Regions from separate parts of the Streptomyces sp. NPDC127092 genome, predicted to be linked through region 2. Evidence: riboswitches for the same ligand, from Rfam matches in the RefSeq annotation. Region 2 holds a riboswitch; the other holds the start of a gene.
What was found. A riboswitch is a leader RNA that binds a small molecule or an ion and turns the genes downstream of it on or off. The one in region 2 is predicted to bind thiamine pyrophosphate.

Region 1: linked by a shared signal. The riboswitch ahead of thiC (phosphomethylpyrimidine synthase ThiC) and the one ahead of thiO (glycine oxidase ThiO) in region 2 are both predicted to bind thiamine pyrophosphate.

The regions. Positions count from the first base shown of each region.
Region 1 covers NZ_JBHXFE010000022.1:84,899-99,313, reverse strand. Annotated here, with positions in the region: gene ACFWJO_RS19845 (IclR family transcriptional regulator) at 1-745, shown strand, start outside; gene ACFWJO_RS19840 (SsgA family sporulation/cell division regulator) at 883-1,317, shown strand; gene ACFWJO_RS19835 (YibE/F family protein) at 1,341-2,684, opposite strand; TPP riboswitch at 2,757-2,903, shown strand; gene thiC (phosphomethylpyrimidine synthase ThiC) at 2,898-4,688, shown strand; gene ACFWJO_RS19825 (hypothetical protein) at 4,748-5,596, opposite strand; gene ACFWJO_RS19820 (metallophosphoesterase) at 5,758-7,020, opposite strand; gene ACFWJO_RS19815 (LacI family DNA-binding transcriptional regulator) at 7,302-8,408, opposite strand; gene hisC (histidinol-phosphate transaminase) at 8,780-9,886, shown strand; gene ACFWJO_RS19805 (cyclophilin-like fold protein) at 9,940-10,317, opposite strand; gene ACFWJO_RS19800 (cytochrome ubiquinol oxidase subunit I) at 10,520-12,025, shown strand; gene cydB (cytochrome d ubiquinol oxidase subunit II) at 12,044-13,048, shown strand; gene cydD (thiol reductant ABC exporter subunit CydD) at 13,069-14,415, shown strand, end outside.
Region 2 covers NZ_JBHXFE010000014.1:82,390-90,914, forward strand. Annotated here, with positions in the region: gene ACFWJO_RS14300 (Rv2175c family DNA-binding protein) at 1-94, opposite strand, end outside; gene ACFWJO_RS14305 (NAD(P)/FAD-dependent oxidoreductase) at 138-1,427, opposite strand; TPP riboswitch at 1,511-1,623, shown strand; gene thiO (glycine oxidase ThiO) at 1,621-2,787, shown strand; gene thiS (sulfur carrier protein ThiS) at 2,784-2,996, shown strand; gene ACFWJO_RS14320 (thiazole synthase) at 3,002-3,796, shown strand; gene pknB (Stk1 family PASTA domain-containing Ser/Thr kinase) at 3,919-5,832, shown strand; gene ACFWJO_RS14330 (deoxyribonuclease IV) at 5,839-6,690, shown strand; gene ACFWJO_RS14335 (DUF4396 domain-containing protein) at 6,769-7,344, shown strand; gene ACFWJO_RS14340 (sulfite oxidase-like oxidoreductase) at 7,378-8,019, opposite strand; gene bfr (bacterioferritin) at 8,208-8,525, shown strand, end outside.

The DNA.
Region 1 (14,415 bases), on a different contig from region 2:
TCCTACTCTGATCGGTTCCGTGCAGCGGGCGCTGAGACTCCTGGAGGCCGTGGGCTCCCACGAGGACGGTGCTCCCGCCAAGCAGCTCGCGCGCGAGGCGGGACTTCCGCTTCCCACCGCGTACCACCTGCTCCGCACCCTGACGCACGAGGGCTATCTGCGCCGAGAGAAGGGCGTGTTCGTCTTCGGTGACGCCGCCGGCAGGCTGGTCGGCGGCGGAGTTCTGCAGAATCGTCGCACCAAGATCGAAGACTCTCTCGCCCACTGGCGGGACGCCATCGGAGTCCCCGTCTACTTCGCCATCTACCGCGAGGGCGAGATCGAGCTCGTCGCCGTCGCCGACACCCCCGCGGCCCCCGCCGTCGAGGAGTGGGCCGACTTCCGGGAGACCGGTCACGCGCACGCCATCGGGCAGTGCCTGCTGAGTCAACTGGATCTGAAGGCTCGTCAAGACCACCTCGACCGCCACCCGGTGGAATCCATCACCCCGTATACGGTGCGTAACCGCCGGTCCCTTTTGAACCGTTTGGGCAGTATGGGGCGAATGGAACCCCTGGTGGAGCGTCAGGAATATGCGCTCGGCACGGTCTGCGCGGCCATTCCCATCACCGCGGGGTCCACGGCGGCCGCGATGGCGATTTCCCTCCCTCTTCACCAGGAAGAACGATTGCTACCCGCTATCGGTCGGCTACAGAATGAGATCGGACGGCTCTTCAGTTCGCTCGCGTTCTCTATCAGTATCTGAAAAATCACTCCTTGTGATCTGCTAGCGCGTACAGCACGATGGCGTCAAGAGGGCCATGGGGGATCATTCCTGGCCGTTTCGACCACAGCTTTCAGCAGCGTGTTTACACAACTGCTCCATCTACTGCGGGGTACATGATGCGAGAGACGGTTCAGGCCGAGGTCCTGATGAGCTTCCTCGTCTCCGAGGAGCTCTCCTTCCGGATCCCGGTGGAACTGCGATACGAGACCCGCGACCCCTATGCGGTGCGGATGACGTTCCACCTCCCCGGAGACGCGCCCGTGACCTGGGCCTTCGGGCGCGAGCTGCTGCTCGACGGGATCAACCGTCCCAGCGGGGACGGCGACGTGCACATCGCGCCGACCGACCCCGAGGGGCTCTCCGACGTGATGATCCGTCTTCAGGTCGGCGGCGACCGCGCCCTGTTCCGCGCGAGCGCACCGCCGCTCGTCGCCTTCCTCGACCGTACGGACAAGCTGGTCCCGCTCGGTCAGGAGGAGACGTGGGGCGACTTCGAGGACAGCCTGGAGGCGGCCCTCGGCCGCATCCTGGCGGAGGAGAACGCGGGTTGACCCACGAGGGATGACCGCCGGGCCTACTTGGCCCGGCGCCGCCGTCCGCCGCCACCGGCCCGCGCCGGGCGCTGTCCGCCGGCTCCCGGGCCGGGCCGGTCCGCCGAAACCACCAGTGCCGCAAGGCCGGTGGTGATCGGCACCGAGGCGACCAGACCGATCGAGCCGACCAGCGTCCGGACGATCTCCTCGGCCACCAGCTCGCTGTTGGCGACCGTCCCGACGCTGCTCTGCGCGATCGAGAACAGCAGCAACAGCGGCAGTGACGCGCCCGCGTAGGCCAGGACCAGCGTGTTCACCACCGAGGCGATGTGGTCGCGACCGATCCGGATCGCCGACCGGTAGAGCCGTCGGGGGCCCATCGTGGGGTCGGCCTGGTGGAGTTCCCAGACCGCCGAGGTCTGCGTCACCGTCACGTCGTCGAGCACGCCCAGCGAGCCGATGATGATTCCGGCGAGCAGCAGACCGGACATGTCGATGTCCGGGTACAGGCCGTGGATGAGGCCCGTGTTGTCGTCCGTGTTGCCGCTGAGCGAGGCCCAGTCGATGAAGAGCGAGCCGAGCAGACCGATCAGCAGCAGCGAGACCAGCGTGCCCAGCACCGCGACCGAGGTGCGGGCCGACAGGCCGTGGCACAGGTAGAGCGCGATCAGCATGATCGCGCTCGATCCGACGATGGCGACCAGGAGCGGATTCGATCCCTGGATGATCGCCGGCAGGATGAACAGGGTCAGCACCACGAAGCTCGCCGCCAGCGCGATCAGCGCCATCACGCCGCGCATCCGGCCGACGACCACGACGGCGAGCGCGAAGATGCCGGCGAGCACGATGATCGGCAGCTTCCGGTTTACGTCGGTGACGGAGTACTGCAGGTCGCGCGGCGCGTCGGGGGCGTACGCCACCACCACGCCCTGCCCCTCGTGGAGTTGCCGCGGCGCGTCCGGCTGCACGATCTCGGTGAACCGACGGCCCTTGTCCTGACCGGTGGTGACCTCGACGGTCGCCTTCTCGCACTGCCCCTGCTGGGCGTTGACCGCCTCGCGCCCCTGCGGGGTGGTGGTGTCGCCGGTCGGTGGGACCTGGGCGGCGTTCACGTCCTTGCAGTCGACCCGCTCGACGGAGACGACCTTGCCCTGCTCGGTCTGCCGGTCGAAGCCGACGCCCGTGCGCTCGTGCCCGGGAGCGCCGCCCGGCCACAGCACCACGAGGCCGACGACGACGGCGGTGGCGAAGGGGATGAGCACCGCGGCGATGACCTTCCGCAGGTGCCGGGAGACGGGTGCGGCGGGGCCGTGGCCGTGCGCATGGCTGTGCCCGTGGCCGTGCCCGTCGCCGTGGGGTTCGTGGGGCTGCTGCGTTGACGTCACCGACCGATCATCGCAAGAACGTGGAGGCCCCCACTGTTCAGCACGCCAGGGATGACGCTAGCGTTGTGACACCTTTGCACACGCGGGAGCTCGGAGCACCGGGCTGAGAGGGCGCTGATCACCGTACGCGCGTACCGATGTACGTACGGGAGGAGGCTGCGCCGACCGCCGAACCTGTTACCGGGTAATGCCGGCGTAGGGAGATTCGGTCTCATGACCATTCAGGATGCACGCACGCCTGCCTCCGACCAGGACCAGAGCGGCCCGGAGGAGCGCACGCCGGGCTGGCACAAGGGCTACGTCGAGGGTTCCCGCCCCGACATCCGGGTGCCCGTCCGCCAGGTGCACCTCACCAACGGCAAGGACGTGACGCTGTACGACACGTCCGGTCCGTACACCGACCCGACCATCGACACCGACGTGCGGCGCGGCCTGCCGCCGCTGCGCGAGAACTGGATCATCGCGCGCGGTGACACGGAGGAGTACCCGGGCCGTCCGGTCCGGCCCGAGGACGACGGCATCAAGCACACCTCGCCGCGCGGCGGCGGGCTGAGGAACCTCGACGCCGTCTTCCCCGGCCGCCCGCGGCTGCCCCGCCGGGGCCGCGACGGCCAGGCGGTGACGCAGCTCGCGTACGCCCGCCGGGGCGAGATCACCCCGGAGATGGAGTACGTCGCGATCCGCGAGAACGTCTCCCCCGAGGTCGTACGGGAGGAGATCGCGGCGGGCCGCGCGGTCCTGCCGGCGAACGTCAACCACCCGGAGATCGAGCCGATGATCATCGGCAAGCGGTTCCTGGTGAAGGTCAACGCCAACATCGGCAACTCGGCGGTCACCTCCTCCATCGAGGAGGAGGTGGAGAAGATGACGTGGGCGACCAAGTGGGGCGCCGACACGGTCATGGACCTCTCCACCGGCCGCAACATCCACACCACCCGCGAGTGGGTGCTGCGCAACTCCCCCGTGCCGATCGGCACCGTGCCGCTCTACCAGGCCCTGGAGAAGGTCGACGGCAAGGCCGAGGAGCTGACCTGGGAGATCTACAAGGACACGGTCATCGAGCAGGCCGAGCAGGGCGTCGACTACATGACGGTGCACGCCGGCGTGCTGCTGCCGTACGTGCCGCTGACCGCCCGCCGCAAGACCGGCATCGTCTCGCGCGGCGGCTCGATCATGGCCGCCTGGTGCCTCGCGCACCACAAGGAGAACTTCCTCTACACGAACTTCGAGGAGCTCTGCGAGATCCTCGCGGCGTACGACGTCACGTACTCGCTCGGCGACGGCCTGCGGCCCGGTTCGATCGCGGACGCCAACGACGCGGCGCAGTTCGCCGAGCTGAAGACCCTGGGCGAGCTCAACACGATCGCCAAGCGCCACAACGTGCAGACGATGATCGAGGGCCCGGGCCACGTCCCGATGCACAAGATCAAGGAGAACATCGACCTCCAGCAGGAGATCTGCGAGGAGGCGCCGTTCTACACGCTCGGCCCGCTGACCACGGACGTCGCTCCCGCGTACGACCACATCACCTCGGGCATCGGCGCGGCGATGATCGCCTGGTGGGGCACGGCGATGCTCTGCTACGTCACGCCCAAGGAGCACCTGGGCCTGCCGAACAAGGACGACGTGAAGACCGGCGTCATCACCTACAAGATCGCGGCGCACGCGGCGGACCTGGCCAAGGGTCACCCGGGTGCGCAGGAGTGGGACGACGCGCTGTCCGACGCGCGCTTCGAGTTCCGCTGGGAGGACCAGTTCAACCTGGCCATGGACCCGGACACGGCTCGTGAGTTCCACGACGAGACGCTTCCGGCGGAGCCTGCGAAGACGGCGCACTTCTGCTCGATGTGCGGCCCGAAGTTCTGCTCGATGAAGATCTCCCAGGACATCCGCCGGGAGCACGGCGGTGACCTGAAGGCGGACGAGATCGAGGCGGGCATGGCCGCGAAGTCGGCCGAGTTCGCCGCCGCCGGGAACCGGGTCTACCTGCCGATGGCGGAGTAGCCGGGACCCGTCCCGTACGTGCCGGCCCGCGAGACTCGGGGGAGTCGCGGGCCGGTGCCTCACTCCGGCCGGTGATCCGGCGGGCCGAAGTCCGGGCTGGTGAAGTCGGGGCTCGAGTAGGTCGGGCGGGGTGAAGGGGTGCCCTCGGCCGGGCTGGTGAAGTCCGGGCCGCTGTAGCCGACCTTGGGTATGCGGCCGGCCGGCGGCGGGGACTGCCGGGGGAGCGCCGGAGCCGTGGCGGCCCCGGCGGGCGCGGCGGCCAGCGCCTCGCGCAGGAAGGGCAGTACGCCGCGCTCCAGGAGCGCCTGGCGCCAGGCGTCCCTGGCGCGTGACAACTCGTCGTCGGGGGTTCCGGCCGGGACCTCCGTGGCGCCGTTGCGCAGAGCGGTGACGAGGAGTCCGGCCGCTGCCCAGAGCAGGCCGGCCGCGGCGACGGCGCCGAAGAACAGGCCCGCGGTGAGCAGGGTGTCGGCGAAGGCCGGGGCCGGGTCGAGCATCTTCAGGACGGCGCCGACGAGGAGGACGACGACCGCGGCGGTGCCCGCGAGGAGCGGTGCGAGGACGGTCACGACGGCGACGACGCCCGCGCCGTCCGTGTCGGCCGGCCCCTCGCCCGTGCCGCTTCGGGTGCCGCTTCCCGTACCGCTTCCGCTTGCGCCGCCCGTGCCCCGCGCCGCACCGCGGACCTGCTCGCGGACCTTCACGAAGTGGTCGTACTCGGTCGCGGCCGCCGTGGTGATGAGCGCGGTCGCGTTCAGGGCCATCGCACGCAGCTGGGCGGTGCTGAGCCGGGTCCCGGCCTCGGCGAGATCCGGGTGGTCGTGCGCGTTGCGCAGTGCCTCGTCGACGACCCGCTCGTACTCGGCGCGGTCCTCGGTCAGCAGGTGCGGAGCCACGTTCATGTGCATCCCCCGATGCTCCGTAGGGGCCGGAACCGGCCGTGCTCGACGGCGGATCAGGCGGAAACGGAGGAGAGCCTGCTACGGATGAGCCGATGGTAGGGCGGTTACGGCACGCGGTGACAGGGTGTTCCCGGAAATCGCCTTCCCCGGATGCGGAGGGTTATGCGTCAGGCGGGCAGCGGGAGTTGGACGACCAGCAGCTTTCCGGCCATGGTCACTCCGCCGTCCATCGCGATGGCGAGACCGTCCGCGTAGACGTGCGGGCCGTCGACGACCGGGCGCTCGCCCTCCTCGCCGTCCTCCGTGCCGACCTGGCCGAGAAGGTACGGGATGGGGCTGTGGCCGTGGACGATCCGGCTGCCGCCGTAGGTGCCGAGCAGCTCCCGCACCGCCTGCGGGCCGGCGGCCTCGTCGCGGAACGCGAAGCGCTTGGTGAACTTCCGGAACAGGTCCCAGACCTCGTCCGCGTCGTTCCGGTTGAGGATCTCGTGGACCTTGTCGTTGACGTCCTCGATGGTGTCGCCGTACTCCAGATACGCCGTGGTGTCCGAGTGCAGGAGCAGGTGGCCGTCCTGCTCGACGACGGCGTCGAGCCGGGACATCCACTGGAGGTGGACGTCCTGGAGGCGGTCCATGTCCTGCTTCTGGCCGCCGTTGAGCAGCCAGGCGGCCTGGAAGGTGGCGGTGCCGGCGCCGGAGCTGACCGGCGTGTCGCCGAAGCGCTTGGCGCCGATCAGGAGCAGTTCGTGGTTGCCCATGAGGGCCTTGCAGTAGCCGCCGGCGGCGGCGGCCTCGGCGGACAGGCGCATCACGAGGTCGATCACGCCGATGCCGTCGGGGCCGCGGTCGGTGAAGTCGCCGAGGAACCACAGGCGGGCGTTGCCGGCGGCCCAGCCGCCGTTCTCGTCGATGAGGCCCTGGGCGCGCAGCGCCTCCAGGAGCTCGTCGAGGTAGCCGTGCACGTCGCCGACGACGTAGAGCGGGCCGGGGCCGTCGCCCAGCGCGGGGGCCGGGGCCGGCTGGGGCACCGGCGTGACGTGGACCTGGACGGTGTCGCCCCGGTTGATGATCGGCAGGTCGCGCTCGGTCGGCGTGTACCCCTCGGGCGGCTCGTCGTCGGGGAACGCGTTGCCGGGGTGGCCCGGGGCGAGCGAGCCCAGGTGGAGCGTCGCGTCGGCCGGAGCGGCCGCGGGCACGGGAGCGGCGGGAGCGGCCGGAGCCGCTGGAGCGGCCACCGGGCCGGAGGCGGGAGCAGGAGCGGGCGCAGGCGCGGCCGCGGCGGGAGGCGTGGGTACGTCGGCCGGGAACGGCTCGGCCGCGTGCCCCTGGACGGGCACACGGGCGTACGGAGGTACACGGAAGTCACGCAACGTCGCCGTGCGCACCACGGGTTCCTGCCCGGCCCCCTGTGTCATCGACCCCTCCACCACCGTCGCGATGCCCTGCACATCGCGGACCGGCCTGGTCGTGGTGGTCCGCGGTGTCGTCCGCCCATCATAGGAATGAGGGTCCTCCTGTGTGACGCACCAGGGGTGGTGAATCCGGGTCCACTCCGGGTTCACCGGTTGTTTCGCCCGAATTGGGAAGGTCTAGGCCAGGGAACGGGCAGGGCCGCCCGAAGGTTTGGCCCTGCCCGTTGCCAGAGGTGCGGCCCCCGCCCCGCACCTCTCGTCCCCCTGTGGTCCGTCCTTCGCGGTCCCTGTTCCCGGGTTCAGTCCTTCGAGGGAGAGCGTGGCGGGCTCACCGTCGTCCGTGGCGAGCGTCGCTGCGAGGAGGTGCGGACGATCAGCTCCGTCGGTATCACCTGCTCGACCGGGCCGTCCGTCTCGATCCCCTCGATGGCGTCGATGAGGAGCTGGACGACGGCGGTGCCGATCCGGCGCGGCTTGAGCGAGAGCGTCGTGATGGGCGGTTCGGTGTTGGCGTAGACGGTCGACTCGCTGCAGCAGACGAGCAGCAGGTCGTCGGGCACCCGCAGCCCGTAGCGGCGGGCCGCCGCGAGCAGGTCGGTGCCGTTGGGGTCGAAGAGCCCGTACACGGCGTCGGGCCGGTCGGGCCGGGCGAGCAGCCGGTCGGCGGCGACGGCGCCCGCACAGGGGTCGTGCGCGGGGTAGGCCTCGTAGACGGGGTCCTGGCCGACCCGTTCGCACCAGTTGAGGTACGCGGTGGTGGAGAGCCGGGTGTAGGTGTCGGTGGTGGTTCCGGTGAGCAGGCCGATCCGGCGGGCGCCGGCGGCGGCGAGGTGGTCGAGCAGGTCGAGGACGGCTGCCTCGTGGTCGTTGTCGACCCAGGCGGTGACCGGGAGGGTGCCGGCGGGGCGGCCGTCGGAGACGACGGGCAGCCCCTGCCGGACCAGCTCGGTGACGACAGGGTCGTGGTCGGAGGGATCGATGACGACGGTTCCGTCGAGGGCGACGTTGGACCAGACGTCGTGTCGGGAGGTGGCGGGCAGGATGACGAGGGCGTAGCCGCGGGCGAGCGCGGCGGACGTCGCGGCCCTCGCCATCTCCGCGAAGTACGCGAATTCGGTGAAGGTGAAAGGTTCATCCCCGTACGTCGTCACGGTCAGGCCGATGAGGCCCGACTTGCCGGTACGGAGGGTGCGGGCTGCCGCGGACGGGCGGTAGCCCAGTCTGTCTGCGACCTCGCGGACGTGACGGCGGGTGGCGTCCGGGAGCCGGCCCTTGCCGTTGAGCGCGTCGGAGACAGTCGTGATGGAGACTCCGGCGGCGGCGGCCACGTCCCGGATGCCCGCTCGGCCCTGCCGGCTTCCCCGGGTCTGTGCCCGGCTCACCTGGTGCTTCCCTGCTGCTGTCATGGCGAGCCGATAGTAGGGCGATGGGGGCGGGTTGAGCCGGTCGCATATGCAGACATTGACAGGCACGTTTCTGCATGATCGACATCAAGGAAATGCCTTGGAACCAAAGGAAGTTCAGGTCAGAGCCATGAGGCCTGTGGTCCTCGTTGCCCGTGCGCCTGGTGAGGGTGCGAGGTCTCGAAGAGGTCTCAACTCACCTCTACGGGCGATGCGCGCCACGGCGCTCGCCACCGGCGCGCGCCACCCCTGGGCGCGCTCCCCCTGTGTCGGGTGCCGTTCGCGGCCCATTTGTCCACAGCCCATTCGCAGGCGGGCCGAATCCTCATAAGGTGAGGAGTATTGGTGGTACGGAAGGTCGAGGAGGACACAGAGTGAGCGAGACCAGCGGGACCAGCGGGACGAGCGCGTCGGGCCCCAGGCTGCGCGCCGTGCTGGACGGCGTCCCCACCTACAAGCCGGGCAAGCCGGCCGCCGCGGGCGGACCGGTCGCCTTCAAGCTGTCCTCCAACGAGAATCCCTATCCGCCGCTGCCGGGCGTGATGGAGCGCGTGCTGGCCGCCGGCGCGAACTTCAACCGCTACCCGGACATGGCCTGCACGGGCCTGATGGAGGAGCTCGCCGACCGCTTCGGCGTGCCCGTCTCCCACCTGGCCACCGGCACCGGCTCGGTCGGCGTGGCGCAGTCCCTGCTCCAGGCCACCTCCGGCCCGGGCGACGAGGTGATCTACGCCTGGCGTTCCTTCGAGGCGTACCCGATCATCACGCAGATCAGCGGGGCCACCTCGGTGCAGGTGCCGCTGACCGACGGCGAGGTGCACGACCTCGACGCGATGGCGGCGGCGATCACCGACCGGACCCGGCTGATCTTCGTCTGCAACCCGAACAACCCCACGGGCACGGCGGTGCGCCGCGCGGAGCTGGAGCGCTTCCTGGACCGGGTGCCCTCCGACGTCCTCGTGGTGATCGACGAGGCGTACCGGGAGTTCGTCCGCGACACCGAGATCCCGGACGGCATCGAGCTCTACCGCGACCGGCCGAACGTGGCGGTGCTGCGCACCTTCTCGAAGGCGTACGGCCTGGCCGGCCTGCGGGTGGGCTTCGCGGTCGCCCACGAGCCGGTGGCGGCCGCGCTGCGCAAGACGGCGGTGCCGTTCGGCGTGAGCCAGCTCGCGCAGGACGCGGCGGTGGCCTCGCTGCGGGCGGAGGACGAGCTGCTCGGGCGGGTCGGATCGCTGGTGGCCGAGCGCGAGCGGGTCCATGCGGGGCTCGTGGCCCAGGGCTGGACCGTGCCGGACACCCAGGCGAACTTCGTCTGGCTGCGGCTCGGCGAGCGGACCATGGACTTCGCGGCGGAGTGCGAGCGGCACGGCGTGGTGGTGCGGCCGTTCGCGGGGGAGGGCGTCCGCGTCACGATCGGTGAGTGCGAGGCGAACGACCTGTTCCTGAAGGCGGCGGAGGGCTTCCGCAAGGACGCCTAGTCCGTCAGGTCGGTCTCGGACGGGCTGACGGGGCGCGTCGTCGGACGGTCCCGTCAGTCGACGAGTTCCACGCGGATCGGGTCGCCGTCCCTGACGGTGGCGAGGATCCTCGGGTCGCCGTCCAGCGTGCCCAGGATGTTGCACGGGCTCGCGAGCCGCGGCTCGTCCCCGCGCGAGATGGGCGTCGGGCCGTAGGGAAGGGCGAGCGCGTCGCCCTCCGTCCAGAAGGCCACCGTGCCCGGCGCGACGACCTGCCGGGCGTCGGGCTCGACGGGGACGGAGACCGGAGTGTCGAAGTAGACCTCCTCGCCCCAGGTCCGGGCGGTGGAGGAGATCGGGAGAACCCCCGCGAGCGCCTTGCTCGTGGGGGTTTCGTCGATGGTGGCCGTGGTGTGGCCGGCGGGCCAGGAGAGACGTATCCGAAGGGTCATGGCCCGGATTCAACAATATGTTGAAGGTCTTGGGAAGGGGTGACCTTCGGTACAGGCACCCCCCCTATGCCTACGGATTTCGTATGAGCAATAATGCTTGTGAATGTGAACGCGTTCACAAGCGTGTCACCTTCCTCCCGTAATGGGTGGGATCAAAGGGGCAGACTGCCGATGTGACCACGGCGATGTAAGGAGAGACGACGTGGATCTAGCGTTGGCGCCGGAGACTCTGGCGCGCTGGCAGTTCGGTATCACGACCGTCTACCACTTCCTGTTCGTTCCGCTGACGATCTCCCTTGCGGCCCTCACCGCCGGTCTCCAGACGGCGTGGGTGCGCACGGAGAAGGAGAAGTACCTCAGGGCGACCAAGTTCTGGGGCAAGCTCTTCCTGATCAACATCGCCATGGGTGTCGTCACCGGCATCGTGCAGGAGTTCCAGTTCGGCATGAACTGGTCCGACTACTCCCGGTTCGTCGGTGACATCTTCGGAGCGCCCCTGGCCTTCGAGGCGCTGATCGCGTTCTTCTTCGAGTCGACCTTCATCGGCCTGTGGATCTTCGGCTGGGACAAGCTGCCGAAGAAGATCCACCTCGCCTGCATCTGGATGGTCTCGGTCGGCACCATCCTGTCCGCGTACTTCATCCTGGCGGCCAACTCGTGGATGCAGCACCCGGTCGGCTACCGGATCAACGCCGAGCGGGGCCGGGCCGAGCTCACGGACTTCTGGCACGTCCTCACGCAGAACACCGCGCTCACCCAGTTCTTCCACACCATGACCGCGGCCTTCCTGGTCGGCGGCGCCTTCATGGTCGGCATCTCGGCCTTCCACCTGGCCCGCAAGAAGCACATCCCGGTCATGCGGACCTCGCTGCGGCTCGGCCTGATCACCCTGATCATCGCCGGCCTCGGCACCGCGATCAGCGGTGACCTGCTCGGCAAGGTCATGTTCAAGCAGCAGCCCATGAAGATGGCCGCGGCCGAGGCGCTGTGGGACGGCGAGGCACCGGCCCCCTTCTCCGTCTTCGCCTACGGCGACGTCGAGAAGGGCCACAACAAGGTCGCCATAGAGATCCCGGGCCTGCTGTCCTTCCTCGCGAACGACGACTTCGACTCGTACGTGCCCGGCATCAACGACGTCAACAAGGCGGAGCAGGAGAGGTTCGGGCCCGGCGACTACCGGCCCAACATCCCGGTCGCCTACTGGGGCTTCCGCTGGATGATCGGCTTCGGCATGGCCTCGCTGGCCATCGGCGTCGTCGGGCTCTGGCTGACCCGCAAGAAGTTCATGCTGGCGCCGGGGCTGCGGACCGGTGAGGACGAAGTGCCGCATCTGGTCCTGTTCAAGCGGAAGGCGCTCAGCCCCCGCCTGGGCCGGTGGTACTGGATCGTCGCCCTCTGGACCATGGCCTTCCCGCTGATCGCCAACTCCTGGGGCTGGATCTTCACCGAGATGGGCCGGCAGCCGTGGGTCGTCTACGGCGTGCTGCGCACCCGTGACGCCGTCTCCCCCGGTGTGTCCCCGGGCGAGGTGCTGACCTCGATGATCGTCTTCACGCTGCTCTACGCCGTCCTCGCCGTGATCGAGGTCAGGCTGCTCGTCAAGTACGTGAAGGCCGGCCCGCCCGAGCTCACCGAGGACGACCTCAACCCGCCCACCCGGATCGGCGGGGACCGCGACGCCGACCGCCCCATGGCCTTCTCGTACTGAGGCTCAGGAGATCGAGGCATGGAACTCCACGACGTCTGGTTCGTACTCATCGCCGTCCTCTGGATCGGCTACTTCTTCCTCGAAGGCTTCGACTTCGGGGTCGGCGTCCTCACCAAGCTGCTCGCCCGCGACCGGTCCGAGAAGCGGGTGCTCATCAACACCATCGGCCCGGTCTGGGACGGCAACGAGGTGTGGCTGCTCACGGCGGGCGGCGCGACCTTCGCCGCCTTCCCCGAGTGGTACGCGACGCTCTTCTCCGGCTTCTACCTGCCGCTGCTGATCATCCTGGTCTGCCTGATCGTCCGCGGTGTCGCCTTCGAGTACCGGGCGAAGCGGCCCGAGGAGAACTGGCAGCGCAACTGGGAGCAGGCCATCTTCTGGACCTCCCTCGTCCCCGCGTTCCTGTGGGGTGTGGCCTTCGGCAACATCGTGCGCGGTGTGAAGATCGACCGGGAGATGGAGTACGTCGGCAGCCTCTGGGACCTGCTCAACCCGTACGCCCTCCTCGGCGGACTGGTCACGCTGACCCTCTTCACCTTCCACGGCGCGGTGTTCGCGGCGCTCAAGACGGTCGGGGACATCCGCGTCCGGGCACGTTCGCTCGCGCTCCGCCTGGGGATCGTCACGGCGGTGCTCGCGCTCGTCTTCCTCGTCTGGACCCAGGCGGACAAGGGTGACAGCTGGAGCCTGGCCGCGATGGTGGTCGCCGCGGTGGCGCTGGTCGGCGCGATCGGTGCGATCCGGATCGGGCGCGAGGGCTGGTCGTTCGCGCTCTCGGGCGTCACGATCGCCGCCGCGGTGGCGATGCTCTTCCTGACGCTCTTCCCGAACGTCATGCCCTCCACGCTGAACCCTGAGTGGAGCCTGACGGTGACCAACGCCTCGTCGAGCCCGTACACGCTCAAGATCATGACGTGGTGTGCCGCCGTCGCGACCCCGCTGGTGCTGCTCTACCAGAGCTGGACCTACTGGGTGTTCCGTAAGCGGATCGGGACCCAGCACATCGCGGAAGCGGCCCACTAGCCGCCCCTCAGCAGGGGAGCATGTTTCACGTGAAACCGATCGATCCACGACTGCTGCGCTACGCCGGGGCCACCCGCTTCTTCCTCCTGGCGGTGGTCGGCCTCGGCCTCGTCGGAGCGGCACTGATCGTCGCCCAGGCGATGCTCATCGCCGAGGTGGTGGTCGGGGCCTTCCAGAAGGATCTGTCGGTTTCCGGGCTCACCACGCCCCTGCTGCTGCTCGCCGCGGTGGCGGTGGGCCGGGGGCTGGTCTCCTGGCTCACCGAGCTCGCCGCCCACCGGGCGAGCGCGGCGGTCAAGTCCGAGCTGCGCGGCCGGCTGCTCCAGCAGGCGGCGCGGCTCGGACCGGGCTGGCTCAGCGGGCAGAGGGCCGGTTCGCTGGCGGCGCTCGCGACCCGGGGCGTGGACGCCCTGGACGACTACTTCGCCCGCTATCTGCCCCAGCTCGGGCTGGCGGTCGTGGTGCCGGTGGCGGTGCTCGCCAGGATCGTGACGGAGGACTGGATCTCGGCGGCGGTCATCGTGATGACGCTGCCGCTCATCCCGGTCTTCATGATCCTCATCGGCTGGTACACCCAGGCCCGGATGGACCGCCAGTGGAAGCTGCTCTCCCGGCTCTCGGGACACTTCCTCGACGTGGTGGCCGGGCTTCCGACCCTCAAGGTCTTCGGCCGGGCCAAGGCCCAGGCCGAGAACATCCGGTCGATCACCGCCGACTACCGGCGGGCGACCATGCGGACGCTGCGGATCGCCTTCCTGTCCTCCTTCGCCCTGGAGCTGCTGTCGACCCTGTCGGTGGCGCTGGTCGCGGTCGGCATCGGCATGCGCCTGGTCCACGGCAGTCTCGACCTCTACACCGGTCTCGTCATCCTGGTCCTGGCGCCCGAGGCGTACCTTCCGCTGCGGCAGGTGGGCACGCAGTACCACGCGGCGGCCGAGGGGCTCGCCGCCGCCGAGGAGATCTTCGAGGTCCTGGAGCGCCCGCTGCCGGCCGGCGGTGCGGAGCCCGTGCCCGCGTCCGTACGGCTTGAGCTCGACCGGGTGACGGTACGCCACGCGGGCCGGTCCGAACCCTCCCTGGACGCCGCCACGCTCACCGTGGAGCCGGGCGAGACCGTGGCCCTAGTCGGACCCAGCGGCGTCGGCAAGTCCACGCTGCTCGACGTGGTGCTCGGCTTCACGGCACCGGAGAACAGCGGCGCGGGGAACGGGCCGGAGGGCGGCGTTGTCCGGGTCGGCGGGGTGGACCTCTCCTCGCTCGACCTGGACGAGTGGCGCTCCCGGATCGCCTGGGTGCCGCAGCGGCCCTATCTCTTCGCCGGGACGATCGCCGAGAACGTCCGCCTGGCCCGCCCCGACGCCTCCGAC
Region 2 (8,525 bases):
CGCGCGTCACCTCGACGTCGAGCATCTCGGCGATGTCGGGCAGGTAGAGCCAGGCGGGGACGAGAGCATCGATCTTTGCGTCAATCTCGGTCACGGGACAAGCCTGCCATCTTGGACTGACAGTCGGTAGTCGGGCCCTACCGGACTGCCGCCTTCAGAGGTACGGAGGGGTCGGCGGCCCGCGCCGGGTCGACGGGAGTGCCGTGCTCGATCAGCCTGCGGCCCTGGGCCAGGTCGCGCGGCCGGCCGACGGCGAGCAGGGCGACCGGGGTCTCGTCGCGCAGCCACAGGACCGTCCAGGTCTCGTCGGCCGGGTCGCCGCGCCACAGCAGGGTGTCGGCGGCGCCGTGGTGTCCGGCGTACTGGACGAAGCGGCCGAACTGCTCGGACCAGAAGTAGGGCACCGGGTCGTACGGCTCGGGTGCCTCGCCGACGATCCCGGCGGCGACGGTCCGGGGGCCCTGGAGGGCGTTGTCCCAGTGGTGGACGAGGAGCCGTTCGCCGTAACGGGCGGACGGGAAGGAGGCGCAGTCGCCGACGGCGTACACGTCGGGCAGCGAGGTGCGCAGGTGGTCGTCGGCGGTGAGCGCGCCGCTGGGGTCGAGGGCGGCGCCGGACCCTTCGAGCCAGCCGGTGGCGGGGCGGGCGCCGATGCCGACGACGACGGCGTCGGCGGGCAGTTCGAGGGTCTCGCCGGTGGCGCCGAAGTCGTCGGAGTCGGCGGTGAGGACGACCCGGCCCTTCTCGACGTGCTCCACGCGCGCGTGCAGCCGGAGTTCGGCGCCGCTCTCGGCGTACCAGGCGGCCATGGGCGCGGTGACCTCGGCCGGCAGCGCTCCGGCGAGCGGGCGGCCGGCGGCCTCGACGACGGTGACGGCGCAGCCGGCCTGCCGGGCGGCGGTGGTGAACTCGGCGCCGATCCAGCCGGCGCCGACGACGACGATGTCGTGGCGGCGCTCCAGGACGGGCCTGAGCCGGGCGGCGTCGTCGAGGGTGCGCAGCAGGTGGACGCCGGGGACGCCTTCGGAGCCGGGCAGGGTGAGCGGGTGGGCGCCGGTGGCGACGACGAGGACGTCGTAGGGGACGGGGCCGGCCTCGGTGTCGACCTCGTGGTCGGCGGCGCGCAGGCCGGTGACCTCGACGCCGAGGCGGAGGTCGACGTCGAGGGCGGCGAAGTCGACGTCGAAGGCGGAGCCCTCGGCGTTGCCGAGCAGCACCGCCTTGGACAGCGGGGGCCGGTCGTAGGGCTGGTGGGGTTCGGCGCCGACGAGGGTGACGGGGCCGGTGAAGCCCTGCTCGCGCAGGGCGACCGCGGTCTGGACGCCCGCCATCCCGGCGCCGGCGATCACGACGTGCCGTTCGGTCCGGTCGGGTGACCGCTGCTGCGACGGGTCCCCGGCCTGCTGCTGCTCGCTCTGCTCGCTCACCCGGCCACTCTATTCACCTGACGGGACGTCAGGAAGGGAGGGGTCCTGCGGCGGTCGGGTCCCGGCGGTTAGTCTGGCCGCCGTAAAGCACTCGCGGGAGCCCGGACGGACCGGGCTGAGAGGGAGGCTGGCCGGCCTCCGACCGTACGAACCTGATCCGGGTCATGCCGGCGAAGGGAGGGGCTGGACGCCCATGTCGCGTACACGCAGTACCTCGGACGTTCTCGTCGTCGGGGGCGGCATCATCGGCCTGGTCACGGCCTGGCGCGCCGCGCAGCGCGGGCTGCGCACCGCCGTGGCCGACCCCGAGCCGGGCGGCGGGGCCGCCCGGGTGGCGGCGGGCATGCTCGCCGCCGTCACCGAACTCCACTACGGCGAGGAGACCCTGCTCGGCCTCAACCTGGCCTCCGCCCGCCGTTATCCCGACTTCGTCGCCGAGCTCGCCGAGGCGACCGGCGGCATGGACGTCGGCTACCGCGCCTGCGGCACGCTCGCCGTCGCGCTCGACGCCGACGACCGGGCCCACCTGCGCGAACTCCACGCGCTGCAGACCCGCTGCGGGCTCGCGTCCGAGTGGCTGAGCGGCCGCGAGTGCCGCCGCCTGGAACCGATGCTGGCGCCGGGCGTGCGGGGCGGCCTGCGGGTGGACGGCGACCACCAGGTCGACCCGCGGCGGCTCGCCGACGCCCTCGTGGTGGCGTGCGAGCGGGCCGGGGTGGTCTTCCACCGCTCGCACGCGGAGCGGCTCACCGTGGCGGGCGACCGGGCGGCGGGCGCGGTGCTCGCGGACGGCACCGAGCCGGCCGCGGAGCAGGTGGTCCTCGCCGCCGGCAGCATGAGCGGGCGGCTCGCCGGCGTGCCGGAGAGGGTCCTGCCGCCCGTGCGGCCCGTGAAGGGGCAGGTGCTGCGGCTGCGGGTGCCGCCCGCGTACGCGCCGTTCCTGTCCCGGACGGTCCGGGCGGTCGTCCGCGGCAGCCACGTCTACCTCGTGCCGCGCGAGAACGGCGAGCTGGTCGTCGGCGCCACCAGCGAGGAGCTCGGCTGGGACACCACCGTCACCGCCGGCGGGGTGTACGAGCTGCTGCGCGACGCGCACGAGCTGGTCCCGGGCATCACCGAGCTGCCCCTCACCGAGACCCGCGCCGGGCTGCGGCCCGGCTCGCCCGACAACGCGCCGCTGCTCGGCCCCAGCGCCCTGCCCGGGCTGCACCTGGCCACCGGCCACTACCGCAACGGGGTGCTGCTCACCCCGGTCACCGGCGACGTCATGGCGGAGGCGCTGACCACCGGCACGCTGCCGGACGAGGCACGCCCCTTCACCGCCCGCCGCTTCTCCTCCGCCCACCTGGAGCACGCATGAACGCGCCCCTGTCCCTCTCCGTGAACGGGGAGTCCCGGGCCCTGGACGGCCCGCTCTCCCTCGACGCCCTCGTCGCCACCCTCACCACGGCCCCCTCCGGAGTGGCCGCCGCCGTGAACGAGACCGTGGTCCCGCGCAGCCAGTGGGCCGCGACCCTGCTCGGCGACGGCGACCGGGTCGAGGTCCTGACCGCGGTGCAGGGAGGCTGAGCGCGATGTCCGACGACGTGTTCCTGATGGGCGGTACGGAGTTCTCGTCCCGGCTGATCATGGGTACGGGCGGGGCGCCCAGCCTCGAGGTCCTGGAGCGCTCGCTCGTCGCGAGCGGCACGGAGCTGACGACGGTCGCGATGCGCCGTCTCGACCCGACGGTCCGGGGCTCGGTCCTGTCGGTCCTGGAGCGGCTCGGCATCCAGGTGCTGCCGAACACGGCGGGCTGCTTCACGGCCGGCGAGGCCGTGCTCACCGCCCGGCTCGCGCGGGAGGCGCTGGGCACCGACTGGATCAAGCTGGAGGTCATCGCCGACGAGCGGACCCTGCTGCCGGACGGCGAGGAGCTGCTCGCCGCCGCCGAGACGCTCGTGGACGACGGTTTCGTCGTGCTGCCGTACACCAACGACGACCCGGTCCTCGCGCGGAAGCTGGAGGACGTCGGCTGCGCGGCGATCATGCCGCTGGGCTCGCCGATCGGCTCCGGCCTCGGCATCCGCAACCCGCACAACTTCGAGCTGATCGTGGACCGGGCGGGCGTTCCGGTGATCCTCGACGCGGGGGCGGGGACGGCATCGGACGCGGCGCAGGCCATGGAGCTGGGCTGCGCGGCGGTGATGCTGGCGTCCGCGGTCACGCGCGCGCAGGAGCCCGTCCTGATGGCCGAGGCGATGCGCCACGCGGTCGAGGCGGGCCGCCTGGCCCACCGCGCGGGCCGCATCCCGCGCCGCCACTTCGCCGAACCGTCCTCCCCGCACGCCGGCCGCGCCCACCTGGACCCGGAGCGCCCCGCCTTCTAGGACCGACCGGTACGGGCCTGGTCCCGCCCCGGCTCCCCCGCGCCCGGCCCCCTCGTCACAGCTGCGCTGCAGTACGGGCGCGGGGGCCGGGGCGGGTCCGGGGCCCTCGTAGACTCGACGCCGTGGACACGACCCTTCAGGACCCCCTCGTCGGGCGGCTGCTCGACGGCCGCTACCGCGTCGACGCGCGTGTCGCCGTCGGCGGGATGGCCACGGTCTACCGGGCCGTGGACACCCGGCTCGACCGGGTGCTCGCGCTCAAGGTGATGCATCCGGACCTCGCCACGGACGCCGCGTTCGTGGAGCGGTTCATGCGCGAGGCCAAGTCCGTCGCGCGCCTCTCGCACCCCAACGTCGTCGGCGTCTTCGACCAGGGCGCGGACGGCGCGTACGTCTACCTCGCGATGGAGTACGTCGCCGGCTGCACCCTCCGCGACGTCCTGCGCGAGCGCGGAGCCCTCCGGCCGCGGGCCGCGCTCGACGTCCTGGAGCCGGTGCTCGCCGCGCTCGGCGCCGCGCACCGGGCCGGGTTCGTGCACCGGGACATGAAGCCGGAGAACGTCCTGATAGGGGACGACGGCCGGGTGAAGGTCGCCGACTTCGGGCTGGTCCGGGCCGTGGGCTCGAACACCGACACCACCGGCTCGGTCCTCGGCACCGTCTCGTACCTTGCGCCGGAGCAGATCGAGCACGGCACCGCCGACACCCGTGCCGACGTGTACGCGTGCGGTGTGGTCCTGTACGAGATGCTGACCGGCGGCAAGCCGCACTCCGGCGACACCCCGGCCCAGGTGCTCTACCAGCACCTGAACACCGACGTGCCCGCGCCCTCCGCCGCCGTCCCCGGCCTCGCCGTGGAGCTGGACGAGCTGGTGGCGAGCGCCACGGCGCGCAATCCCGACCTGCGGCCGTACGACGCGGTGGACCTGCTCGCCCGGACCCGGGAGGCCCGCGCCGCGCTCGGCGACGAGCAGCTCGACGCCGTGCCCCCGCAGGCCCGCGCCCAGGCGGAGCCGGAGGGCGGCGGCGCCGAGGACCGGACCTCCGTCATCCCGCGCGTCCAGCCGCTCCCGGTGGAGCACACCAGCGTGCTGCCGCCGGCCGCCGCCGAGGCGGCGACGGCGACGGCGGCGCCCGCTCCGAGGCGCCGCCCGCGCGGGCCGCTCCTCGTCGTCGCCGCCGTCCTGCTCGCCCTCGGCATCGGGACCGGCGTCTGGTACATCAACTCCGGCCAGTTCACGCGCGTCCCCGCCGTCCTCGGCCAGACCGAGGCGCAGGCCACGAAGCGCCTGGCGGACGCCGGGCTCGACGTGGGGACGACCGAGCGGGCGTTCAGCGACGTGTACGAGCGCGGCACCGTCATGGCCGTCGACCCGGCGCCCGGCGAGCGCATCCGCGGCAACGGCACGGTGACGCTCACGCTGTCCCGCGGCCCGCGGATCGTGAAGGTCCCGAACCTCAAGGGGACGCCGCTCGCCGAGGCCAGGAAGACCCTGGCCGAGGAGGGCCTGGCGACCGGCGTCATCACGTACGAGTTCAGCGACTCGGTCGCGCAGGGCGCCGTGATCGGCTCCGACCCCGAGCCGGGCACCGAGCGCAGCCCCGACTCGGCCGTCGCGCTCGTGGTCAGCAAGGGCACGCCGATCGACGTGCCCGCCGTCACCGGCGAGTCGGTCGAGGACGCCACCGCCACGCTCCAGGAAGCCGGTCTGAAGGTCGTCGTCGCGCCGGAGAAGATCAACTCGCCCGAGGAGGCCGGTTCCGTCGCCGCGCAGTCCCTCGCCGAGGGCAGCCGGGCGGCGAAGGGCGACACGGTCACGCTGACCGTCTCCAAGGGACCGAAGATGGTCGAGGTCCCGGACGTGGTCGGCATGTCGGCCGACGAGGCCCGCACCGAGCTGGAGGACGCCGGCTTCGAGGTGAAGGTCGAGAAGACCTTCCCGTTCCTCGGCGACACGGTCACGGGCCAGTCCGTCGAGGGCGGCTCCACGGCCGCCGAGGGCTCCACCATCGCCATCACGATCAAGGGACTGTAGGAACTCATGCGCAACCCCGTCGGCGGCCATGTCCCCGTGGCCGGCGGTCTCGCCACGGTCGGTCTCGGGTACGCCCGGGAGCTCGGCGCCGAGACGGTGCAGGTCTTCGTCGCCAACCCGCGCGGCTGGGCCACCCCGGCCGGCAACCCGGCCCAGGACGAGCTGTTCCGGGCCGGCTGCGCGGCCGAGGGCCTGTCGGCCTGGGTCCACGCCCCGTACCTGATCAACTTCGGCTCGCACACCGAGGCCACCGTGGAGAGGTCGGTGGACTCGCTGCGGCACTCACTGCGCCGCGCGCGGCAGATCGGCGCCCGGGGCGTGGTCGTGCACACCGGCTCGGCGACCGGGGGCCGGCCGCGCGCCGAGGCCCTGGCGCAGGTGCGGGAGCGGATGCTGCCGCTGCTCGACGAGCTGACGCACGAGGACGACCCGGACCTGCTCATCGAGTCGACGGCCGGGCAGGGCTTCTCGCTCTGCTCGACGGCGGAGGACTTCGGGCCGTACTTCGACGCCCTCGACCACCACCCGAAGCTGGGAATCTGCCTCGACACCTGTCACGTCTTCGCCGCGGGGCACGACCTGACCGGTCCCGACGGCGCGGCCCGCACGCTCGACGAGCTGGTGGGGGTGGTCGGCGAGGGCCGGCTGAAGCTGATCCACGCCAACGACTCCCAGGACGTCGTGGGGGCGCACAAGGACCGGCACGCCAACATCGGGGCCGGTCACATCGGCCAGGACGCGTTCCGGAACCTGCTGGGCCACCCCGCGACCGACGGCGTGCCGTTGGTCATCGAGACTCCCGGCGGACCGCAGGGGCACAAGGCGGACGTGGAGCTGCTGAAGAAGCTGCGGATCTGAATTCCCGTTGAGGAATACCCTAGGGGGGTATACGGTTCCTGAGTACGGAGGAACCGCTACCCGAACTTGGGGGCACTCATGCAGCACGAAGCGCACGCCCACCACGAGCAGCACCAGACCCACGAACACCACGCCGCTCACGAGGACCACGCCGCACACCAGCAGCACGCCACCCACGAGGGCCACGAGCAGCACCAGCACCACCACGGGCACGGCAAGGTGTCCTGGTCGACGGCCGCCCAGGCCACCCTCCACTGCCTCACCGGCTGCGCCATCGGCGAGGTGCTCGGCATGGTCATCGGCACCGCGTTCGGCTGGGGGAACCTGCCGACGATGGTGCTCGCGATCATCCTGGCGTTCTTCTTCGGTTACGCGCTCACCCTGCGCGGCATCCTGAAGGCCGGCGTCGACTTCAAGACCGCGTTCAAGGTCGCGCTCGCCGCCGACACGCTGTCCATCGCGGTCATGGAGATCATCGACAACGGCGTGATCGCCCTGTGGCCCGGCGCCATGGACGCCCACCTCTCCGAGCCGCTGTTCTGGATCGTGCTCGCCATCGCGCTGGCCGCCGCCTTCGTGATCACCACGCCGGTCAACAAGTGGATGATCGGCCGCGGCAAGGGCCACGCCGTCGTCCACCAGTACCACCACTGACGGCCGGTACCACCGCTGACGGCCGCGAGGACGTCAGAGCTCAGGGCCGTCGCCCGGCTCCTCCTGGTACGAGTAGCGCTGCTCCGTCCACGGGTCACCGATGTTGTGGTACCCGCGCTCCTCCCAGAAGCCACGCCGGTCGGCGGCCATGTACTCCACGCCCCGGACCCACTTGGGGCCCTTCCAGGCGTACAGGTGCGGCACCACGAGCCGCAGCGGGAAGCCGTGTTCGGCGGTGAGCAGTTCGCCGTCCTTGTGGGTGGCGAAGATGGTGCGCTCCGAGGCGAAGTCGGCGAGCCGCATGTTGGCGCTGTAGCCGTACTCCGCCCAGACCATGACGTGGGTGACGTTCGGCGCGGGCGGGGCGAGCTCCAGGAGCGTACGGGCGGGCACACCACCCCATTCGGCCCCGAGCATGCTGAATTTCGTCACGCAGTGCAGATCCGCCACGACGGTGGCGAAGGGCAGCGCCGAGAACTCCTCGTGGTTCCAGCAGCGCTTGTCGCCGTCGGCGGTCGCCCCGAAGACCCGGAACTCCCAGCGCTCCGGCTTGAACCGGGGAACGGGGCCGTAGTGGGTCACCGGCCAGCCGCGCTGGAGCCGCTGCCCCGGCGGCAGATCCGACGAAACCGCCACTCCTGTTTCCCGGCGTGCTCCGCCCTCCGGCTGACCCATGTCATCCATGGTGACAGACCGCGAGGGGTGGTCATGACCAGCCATGCCTCGACATCCCTGGGGATATTCTGACAATTAAGGCAACCCACAGTAAGCCTGTACTTACTGGACGCCACCCATTCGTGCTGCGAGGATGCGGCCATCCTGCCCAGTGGCGGCACCGACATGCGTGGAAGGATCCTGAAGCGATGCAGGGCGACCCCGAGGTCCTCGAGTTCCTCAACGAGCAGCTGACCGGCGAGCTGACGGCGATCAACCAGTACTGGCTGCACTACCGCATCCAGGACAACAAGGGCTGGACCAAGCTCGCCAAGTACACCCGCGAAGAGTCCATCGACGAGATGAAGCACGCGGACAAGCTGACCGAGCGCATCCTCATGCTCGACGGCCTGCCCAACTACCAGCGGCTCTTCCACGTCCGCGTGGGCCAGACGGTCAAGGAGATGTTCGAGGCCGACCGTCAGGTCGAGGTGGAGGCGATCGACCGGCTCAAGCGCGGGATCGAG